DNA from 2 places in the Comamonas sp. GB3 AK4-5 genome. Region 2 is predicted to be linked to the other one. Evidence: predicted binding sites of a transcription regulator. Region 2 holds the regulator's gene; the other holds the start of a gene.
The links. Region 2 encodes LexA, which represses DNA repair genes until DNA is damaged. Its sites were predicted from a motif close to ACTGTATNNNNATACAGT; they were not measured.
Positions count from the first base shown of each region.

Region 1: ACA027_RS15565 (PA0069 family radical SAM protein) is a predicted target of LexA. The motif match lies at 1,644-1,661, and genes of this name have one in related genera.

Region 1 covers NZ_CP166730.1:3,434,053-3,438,603, forward strand. The annotation lists gene ACA027_RS15560 (LysR substrate-binding domain-containing protein) at 1-279, shown strand, start outside; gene ACA027_RS15565 (PA0069 family radical SAM protein) at 494-1,636, opposite strand; gene rnk (nucleoside diphosphate kinase regulator) at 1,985-2,395, shown strand; gene ACA027_RS15575 (GbsR/MarR family transcriptional regulator) at 2,477-3,064, shown strand; gene ACA027_RS15580 (DUF3014 domain-containing protein) at 3,310-4,311, opposite strand; gene cydX (cytochrome bd-I oxidase subunit CydX) at 4,480-4,551, opposite strand, start outside.
Region 2 covers NZ_CP166730.1:2,718,529-2,723,079, reverse strand. The annotation lists gene pdxH (pyridoxamine 5'-phosphate oxidase) at 220-882, opposite strand; gene ACA027_RS12255 (hypothetical protein) at 1,132-1,275, opposite strand; gene lexA (transcriptional repressor LexA) at 1,692-2,360, opposite strand; gene ACA027_RS12245 (asparaginase) at 2,443-3,435, shown strand; gene adk (adenylate kinase) at 3,615-4,271, opposite strand.

The DNA.
Region 1 (4,551 bases), 720 kb from region 2:
GCCCTGGAGGCTGCGCTGGCCGCCCATGCGGTGCAGCCGGTGACGGCGCTGGAGATAGGCAGCCGCGAGGCCATACGCGAGGCCGTGGCCCATGGACTGGGCCTGGGCACGGTCTGCGCCTCGGAGTTTGTGCCCGACCCGCGCCTGCGTCCGGTGCGCATTGCAGGCGAGCCGGCCCACACCACCACCTATGTCTATGCCATGCGCGAGCGCAGCGACAGCCTGCTGCTGAAGTCGTTCTGGGCTGCTGCGTTTGGAGAAGCTTTGCCGACTGCATGAGCGCTCAGGACTGCGAAGCCCTGGATTGATGCACCCCGGAGCGGGCCAGGGAAGTGGGTCGGGCACTCAGACCGCCCCCCACAACGGCCAGACAGCGCTTCAGGCGCGACGCTGGCCCGCAGACAGTACTTGCGTACGGCAAGGGCCAGCAACAAAGCATGAAGCGCTGTATGGCCGCCTCCCAACGAGACAACCAAGCACTCCCAAACATTCTTCAAAACAAGCTCTGCTGACCTGACAGCAAGCTGTGGTGGTACAGACTGCAATCAAGCCGCACCCGCTCGCGGTTCAACCCCAGCTTGCGGCAGGCCAGGGCAAAGCGCTGGCCCAGCATATCGGCCCATGCGCCCTGGCCCTTCATGCGCTGGCCAAACTGGCTGCTGTAGACCTTGCCCTCGGCCCGCTGTTCCTCGCTGATGCCATGCAGATCGCGCACCCGCTCCAGTACGCGCTGGGCGCGGTCGGGGTAGTGCTGGCGCAGCCAGGCTTCAAACAGGGGCGCCACCTCCCAGGGCAGACGCAGCACGGCATAAAAGGCCTGGCGCGCGCCGGCCGCGTGGGCTGCGGCCAGCACCTGCTCCAGGTCATCGTTCAAAAAAGGGATTTGCGGCGCCAGGCTCACGCCCACGGGCACACCGGCCTCGGCCAGGATGCGCACGGTGCGCAGCCGCCGGTGCGGCGCTGCGGCCCGGGGCTCCAGCCTGCGGGCCAGCTCGGGCTGCAGCGTGGTGAGGGTGACGTACACGGCCACCAGCCGCTGGCGCGCCAGCGGCACCAGCAGGTCCAGATCGCGCTCCACACCGCTGCCCTTGGTGACGATGGAAAACGGGTGGCGCGCCTGGGCCAGCACCTCGATCACACGCCGCGTCAGCCCCAGCTCGCGCTCTATGGGCTGGTAGCAGTCGGTGACCGAGCCCAGCATCACGGGCGCGGCCCGGTGGCTGGGCCTGGACAGCTCGGCCCGCAGCACTTCGGGCATATTGGCTTTGGCAATCAGCCGGGTTTCAAAGTCCAGCCCCGGCGAATAACCCAGATAGCCGTGGGTGGGCCGGGCATAGCAATAAATGCAGCCATGCTCGCAGCCCCGATAGGGGTTCAGCCCCAGGTGAAAAGGCAGATCGGGCGAGTCGTGGCGGCTGAAGGCGGATTTGCACTGCTCCCACTCCAGTTGGGTGTGCAGGGCGGCGGGTGTAAAGGCATCGTCTTCGCCCTCAGCGCCCTGCCCCCAGCCGTCGTCCATCGCCTCGCGCGCATCGCGGGCAAAGCGGTGGGCAATCTGGCTGAGCGCGGCCCGCCCCTTGTGCAGCGTGACGGGCTGCAGGGCGTCGGGGGTATCAGGGTGGGAGGGCTGCGGCATGGATTTAACTGTATATAAATACAGTTATTTGCACAAGGTGTTTTTCACGGCCAAGGCTTTCCAGGTTGAACCATGCAGAAACAAATAGCGACCCGGTACAGTGATGGAGCGCACTACTAGCTCCTTTTTTTAAAGTTGCAAGCCGCTGTCACATATCGCACTTCGGCGTGCGGGATCGCTTGGCAGAAGCGCCCGGCCGGCAGACAATGGGCCTATCGCACCAAGATGGTGCTTTTTTCACGATGCCTTGGCCCGGACAACCCCGTTGCCCGGGCTTTTGTCCGTGTGGACTTGGCCATACAGCGCCACGCGCACGGTTCAACCCCTTCCACCGCAAGGAGCCCCATCATGGAGCGCAAGCCCACCATCACTCTGTCGACCCTGGATCTGGAGCGCATCGAAGCCCTGCTGGAGAAGATGTCTGGCGATTTCCCCGGCCGCGACACGCTGGAAACCGAGCTGGACCGCGCCGATGTGCTGGAGCCCTCCGAGATGCCGGCCACCGTGGTGACCATGAACTCCACCGTGCGCTTCACCCTGCTGGAAAGCGGCAAGACCAACACGCTGACCCTGGTCTACCCCCGGGAAATGGATGGCAGCGCGGACAAGGTGTCGGTGTTTGCCCCCGTGGGCATTGCCCTGCTGGGCCTGAGCGTGGGCGATGAGTTTCAGATGCCCAGCCCCACCGGCCAGAAGGTGACGGTGCGTGTGGATGGCATCGACTTCCAACCCGAAAGCGCGGGCGAGCTGCACCGTTGAACGCATGGCGCCCAGCCAGGCTGTGTGCCCGCGATTTCACTCCATGCTGAAATATTTAAATCCGCAGGCACAATACAAAACATGTCTCAGATCTCGCCTCTCCCTTCGCTGAATCGGCAATTCGTCTCACACTTTGGCGAAATGGGCAGCCGCTGGGGCATCAATCGCACCGTCGGCCAGATCTACGCCCTGCTCTATCTGTCGCCGCGCGCGCTGAATGCCGAGGAGATTGCCGAGACGCTGGAGTTCTCGCGCTCCAACGTGAGCATGGGGCTCAAGGAGCTGCAGTCCTGGCGACTGGTCAACCTGCGCCACCACCCCGGCGACCGGCGCGAATACTTTGAAGCGCCGCAAGACGTGTGGGAGATCTTTCGCCGCTTGGCCGAAGAGCGCCGCCGCCGCGAAATCGAGCCCACGCAGTCCATGCTGCGCTCGGCCCTGCTGGAATCGGCCCAGTCCGAAGACGAGCAACATGCCCAGCAGCGCATGCAGGAGATGTACCAGCTCATCGAAAAGCTGATGACCTGGTTTGACGATGTGCAGCGCCTGCAACCCGAAACTGCCATGCAGCTGATGGGCATGGGCTCGGCCGTCACGCGTGTGCTGGAGATCAAGGACAAGCTCACCGGCCGCGGCAAAAAGCCCGCTAAGGACGACAGCCAAGACTGAAAAAAGGCCTGCAGATGCAGGCCTTTGTTTTTGCGCGCATCACCACAACGCACGGTATTGGGTGGCAGGAGTGGGTCAAAAAACCGCAGCGGGCCCCAAAGCACAACCACAACGGCCAGACAGCGCTTCAGGCGCGACGCTGGCCCGCAGACAGTACTTGCGTACGGCAAGGGCCAGCAACAAAGCATGAGGCGCTGTATGGCCGCCTCCAAACGATTAACCATCCACGGCCTTCAGGGCTGGCTTCAAGGCTTGGTGATCTGGGCGCGCAGGGCGCGTAGCTGCGCCTTGATGCGCTGCGTGTGGCCAATCCCCATGCGCAGCAAAATCTTCTGCCCCGCTGAGGCGTTCTGCAACTCGCTGTCCGCAAACTCATAACGCAGCCAAGGCTGCTGCGGCGCCTGTGGCACGCCCGGCTGCGCCTGGCTGTGGACCTGCACCAGCTTCAAGGCCAGCGGGGCTGTCGGATCGGGCGTGGCCAGCAGATGGTCTATCACCGCCACCAGCCTGTCATTGAAGCGCTGGCCGGGGTAGCCCAGATTCTCATAGGCCTGCTGCAGCACGGGGTAGACGCGGCGGTACAGGGCGGCGCCCTGCTCCACGTTCAGACCCGCCACAAAGCCCACCACTTCGTCATAACGTGCTGCGTTTTCTGCAGCGATCGTCATACCGCCATCGTCGGTGCGAGCCACCACCATGCGGCCTCCCACGGGGTGCAAGGGCCACAGCCGCACTGCGGCCTGGCCGCGCGCCAGATTGTCCACCGTGGCCGTGATGCGGCGGGCCTGGTCATCGGTGGCCACAAAGCGCAGCGTGGCTTCGCGGCCCAGCCATCCACTCACGGCCTGGGCCAGGGCCTGGCCGTCGTCCGCCACCAAGGGCGGGCGCCCCTGGGCATCGGCGGCGGGCTCTATGGGGTGGGAGGTGGCGGCCGCTTCGCTCGGCGCGGGCGCAGGCACGGCCTCCGGTGCAGGGCTGGGCTCGGGCGCCGCAGCCGGCGCTGCAGCAGTGGCCGGCGCCTGGGGTGCAGGGGCTGCAGGCGGTGCCTCTCGCCCCCATTGCCACCAGGCCGCGCCACCGGCTGCCAACAACAAGGCAAACAGGCCCAGCTTGGCACCCAGGCCCAGGCCCTTGGCCTGGTGGTGCAGGCGGGAAATGGGCTCCCCGCGTGCATCGGCGGCAGAGTGGGCTGCGGCGGCCGGAGCCGCTGGCGTGCGGGGCTCCATGCGGGATGTGGGTTCAGGCATGCGGAAATCCTCTCATCAACACCCGCCCACCCTAGCAGCAATCCCCGTTCGGGGCTTGTACACCTTCCTTGCGCCAGGGTCAGGTATCGGGGGGCGTACAAAAAAGGCCTGCCCTCTTTCGAGGACAGGCCTTGGCTGCGCAGTGACAGCGCGAACGCTTAATCGGGCTTAATCCGGCAGCTTGCTGGTGCGGTCCAGGATGCGGCGGCGCGTGGCCTCGTCATCCATCAGCTCAAACCA
Region 2 (4,551 bases):
CGCGGCACAGGCATGCTCAGGCCGGAAATATGACGGCTTGCACATGTTTTGCTGACACCTTGGTGACGCAATCGCTGGTTTTCTTGCTGTGCTGCGAAGCCCATTTATGCCGTATCACGCCGTATGCGATGCCCCATCATCGGCTATGGTGCGGTGGCCGACCTTGACGCACATCGAATCCGCGATGCGCCAGTGGCCGGGGTCAGGAGGGGGCAGGGGTCAGGGTGCCAGACGTTCGCGCAGCCACCGCACGTTGTCATCGGTGCCTGCTTCGGCGCGGTAGCGCAGGCGGTCATGCAAACGGCTTTTGCGGCCCTGCCAGAATTCCCAGCGGTCGGGCACCAGGCGAAACCCCCCCCAGTGCGGCGGGCGTGGCGGGTTCAGCAGAAACTGGGCTCCATATTTGGCGGCATTGGCCACCAGCACGCCGCGTCCGGAAATCACCTGGCTTTGCGGGCTGGCCCAGGCGCCTATGCGCGAATCCAGTGGCCGGCTGCGGTAGTAGCTGTCGCTTTCCTCGTCGCTCACACGCTCCACCCGGCCCTCGATGCGCACCACGCGCTCCAGCTCCACCCAGTGAAACTGCAGCGCCGCAAACGGGTTGCCCGCCAGCTCCGAGCCCTTGCGGCTGTCGTAATTGGTGTACCAGACGATGCCGCGTGCGTCATAACCCTTGATGAGCACAATGCGGGTGCTGGGGCGCAGATCGCCACCCACGGTGGCCACGGTCATGGCATTGGGCTCCAGCACTTGGGCATTCACGGCTTCCTGCATCCACTGGTCGAACTGCGCCAGCGGATCGGCCTGGGAGGCCGCTTCATGGAGTTCTGCGCGCTCGTAGCTTTTGCGCAGGTCGGCAATGTGGGTGGAAATCTGGCTCATGCCGCCATTGTGCGCCTGCGTGCCAGGCATATAGGCCATACAGATCAGCAACCGGGTGGCAAGAGCGGTGCCCATGATGTCTCAGAGCGTGTTCACGCTCTCGGTGGGGCTGCAAAGATCATCTCAAGCTTTGTTTGATCCAATACGCATAAAGCTGGCGCAACCGAGCTCGGAGACGCCGCGCAAGGGCCGCCCCGCCGTGCCGGTGTCGTCCCCCTTGGGGGATGGCGTCGTAGGCGACCCAGGGAGTTATGACATCTTTTCCAGCGCTGCACACACATCGGCCATGCGGCCGCTGAGCACCATGCGGGCGTGGTCGTTGGCGTCGCTGCGCAGAATGCGCACCTTGTCGTCCAGGGTCACGGCGTCATAGCTGCTGTCGTTGGCGGCCATGGCAGGCAGTTGTGCGCCAGCAAGCGGGGCGGTCGGGGTGCTTGCATGGCTGGCAAGTCTGCCGGCGCTTGGCGCTGTGCCTGCGCGGGAGGCGCCGTGCCGCGCTGTAGTGCGGCGAGCCCGTGGCTGGCGCAGGGAAGAGGCTGTCGACAGCGCTGCCGACCGTGGTGCCGAGGTGGCAAAGCCGGCAAGGGTGCGGGATGTGGTGAACAGGCGCATGGAGGACTCGCTTTCTGTCGCGGGCGTAGAAACTCCCTCAGGCCATGAAAACCTGATGCGGAGCGGAAAAAAGGTGAGCAAAGCCCGACCGGGGCATGCGCGAGGCAGGTGCCGGTGCGGTGGCAGGCAGCGCCGTAGCGCTGGTGGGGAGGCTGCCGGGGCTCGGGCTGAGCCGGCGGCCTGTGGCGCTGGGCGCGTTACATCAGCGTGTTGCGGATCAGGCCCACGGCCAGGCCTTCAATGGCAAAAGGCTCTTCCGGATGCACATGGATGATGGGGTAGTCGGGGTTTTCGGGCAGCAGCTCGATGCGCTGGCCCGCGCGGCGCAGGCGTTTGACGGTGACGTCATCGCCCAGGCGGGCCACCACGATCTGGCCGTTGCGGGCCTCGTGGGTGGACTGCACGGCCAGCAGGTCGCCGTCCAGGATGCCGGCGTCGCGCATGGACATGCCGCGCACCTTGAGCAGGTAGTCGGGCTTGTGGGCAAACATGCTGGCCTCGACGGCATAGGTTTGGTCGATATGTTCTTGCGCCAGAATGGGCGAGCCCGCCGCCACCCGGCCCACCAGGGGCAGCTGCAGCGGCTGCATGGCGGACAGCGGCAGGGCAAAGCTGTTGCCGCGTGCGGCATTGATGCTGCGCACCGTCTCGGCGCACAGGCGAATGCCGCGCGAGGTACCGCTGACCAGCTCGATCACGCCCTTGCGGGCCAGGGCCTTGAGGTGCTCTTCCGAAGCATTGGCGGATTTGAAACCCAGGGTGTTGGCGATCTCGGCCCGGGTGGGCGGGGCGCCGGTGCGGGCAATGGCAGACTGGATCAGGTCCAGAATCTGCTGTTGCCGGGGGGTGAGCTTGGGGTGGTCCATGGGCATTCCTTGATCGATCAAAGATGAATACTGTGTGTTCATCCAGTACCTGTATTTTTGACCAGTTTGGAAAGGACTGCAAGTGGAATGTGGCAAAAACATCGTCATCCTGGGGACGGGGGGCACGATTGCGGGCTTGGCCGAGCATGCCGGTACCGGCGTGGGCTATCGCCCCGCCCAGTTGGGCGTGGCCGAGCTGCTGCAGGCCGTGCCCGATTTGCAGCAGCTGGCGGGTGCCGCGCTGCAGGCCGAGCAACTGGCCCAGCTGGACAGCAAGGATATGGATCACGCCACCTGGCTGCTGCTGGCCCGGCGCTGTGCCCAGCTGCTGGCGCGCGATGATGTGGCGGCCATCGTCATCACCCACGGCACGGACACGCTGGAAGAAACGGCCTGGTTTTTGCAATGCGTGCTGGCGCCTGCCAAGCCCGTGGTGCTGACCTGCGCCATGCGCCCGGCCACTGCCATTTCCGCCGACGGCCCGGGCAATCTGCGCGATGCCGTGGCCTGTGCGACCGATGCGGCTGCACAGGGGCGGGGCGTGTTGGTCGTGGCTGCGGGGCGGGTGTTCAGCGCCCGCCAGGTGTGCAAGGTCCACCCCTACCGGGTGGATGCATTCGACGGCGGCGAAGCCGGCCCGCTGGGCTGGGTGGAAGAGGGGCGGGTGCGCTGGGCGGCAGCCAGCATGGCGGCGGTCCAGGTCCAGTCCGCACCGCAGCCCCCGGCTACGGCCTTGCCGGAGGCCGAGTCTTGGCCGCAGGTGGAGGTGCTGCTCAGCCATGCGGGCAGCAGCGCCGCCGCGGCCCTGGCCCAGGTGCAGGCCTTGTGCGCGGCCGGCGTGCGCGGGCTGGTGGTGGCGGGCACCGGCAACGGCACCACCCACAAAGCCCTGGATGCCGCGCTGGACCATGCCCAGGCGCATGGCCTGGCTGTGCGCTGCACCACGCGCTGCGCCCAGGGCCGCATCGTCCAGGCCCAGGGTGCCGATGACAGCCGCGTGAGCGCACTGCCTGCGGTGAAGGCGCGCATCAGCCTGATGCTGGAGCTGATGGGTTGGCCCCGAACGGATAGATAGTGTGGCGGCGGAGGCTGGGGCGCCTCCATCTCAACCTTTCCCCAAAAGGGGAAGGCGTCGGGCCGCTAGGCAGAGCTAAAAAGTGAGCTGCCTGTGCAGTCAGGTGCTGCGTTTTCCTTGGATTTGTCCATAAAAAAGGCCGGTGTCACCACCGGCCTTTTGCTGTGCAGCAGCTGCGATCAGGATGCCAGAGCGCTCAGCGCGCGCTGGGTGATTTCTTCCACGCTGCCGGTGCCGCTGATGGCGCGGTACTTGGGGGCAGCAGCGGCGTCGGCCTTGGCCCAGTTGCTGTAGTAGTCCACCAGGGGGCGGGTCTGGTTGCTGTAGACATCCAGGCGCTTTTTGACGGTTTCTTCCTTGTCGTCTTCGCGCTGCACCAGCTCTTCACCGGTGACATCGTCCTTGCCTTCCACCTTGGGTGGGTTGAACTTGACGTGGTAGGTGCGGCCCGAAGCGGGGTGGCTGCGGCGGCCGCTCATGCGCTCGATGATGGCGTCAAACGGCACATCGATTTCCAGCACATAGTCCAGCTTCACGCCGGCGGCCTTCATGGCTTCGGCCTGGGGAATGGTGCGAGGGAAGCCGTCGAACAGAAAACCCTGGGCGCAGTCGCTCTGGGTGATGCGGTCCTTGACCAGGTTGATGATCAGCTCATCGCTGACCAGCTGGCCGGCATCCATCACGGCCTTGGCTTGCAGGCCCAGGGGGGTTCCGGCCTTGACGGCGGCGCGCAGCATGTCTCCGGTGGAGATCTGCGGAATGCCGTACTTCTGGCAGATGAAAGCAGCTTGCGTGCCTTTGCCGGCGCCGGGTGCGCCCAACAAAATCAGTTTCATGGAATTCCTCGAGATGGGTGATATCGGGCCTCAGTCCGCGCGTTCACGCCCTACGTTGGGGCAGGAGGCAGACCGGCAGTGTTTTTTCGCGGGCAAGGATAGCACGCATGCACCTGACAGCCGCTTACATGCATGGGCTGCATATCTTGCATGGCGCGGGCGGTGCAAAGGGAGTGGCGACAGGCTTGTGTCAGGCCGGCCAGCGGTGCGTGCGGCAGGTCTTGTGCAAGAGTGCAAAGCAGTCTTCTACAAGAATGCCGTGGCGCGCTTTGTGAAAAAG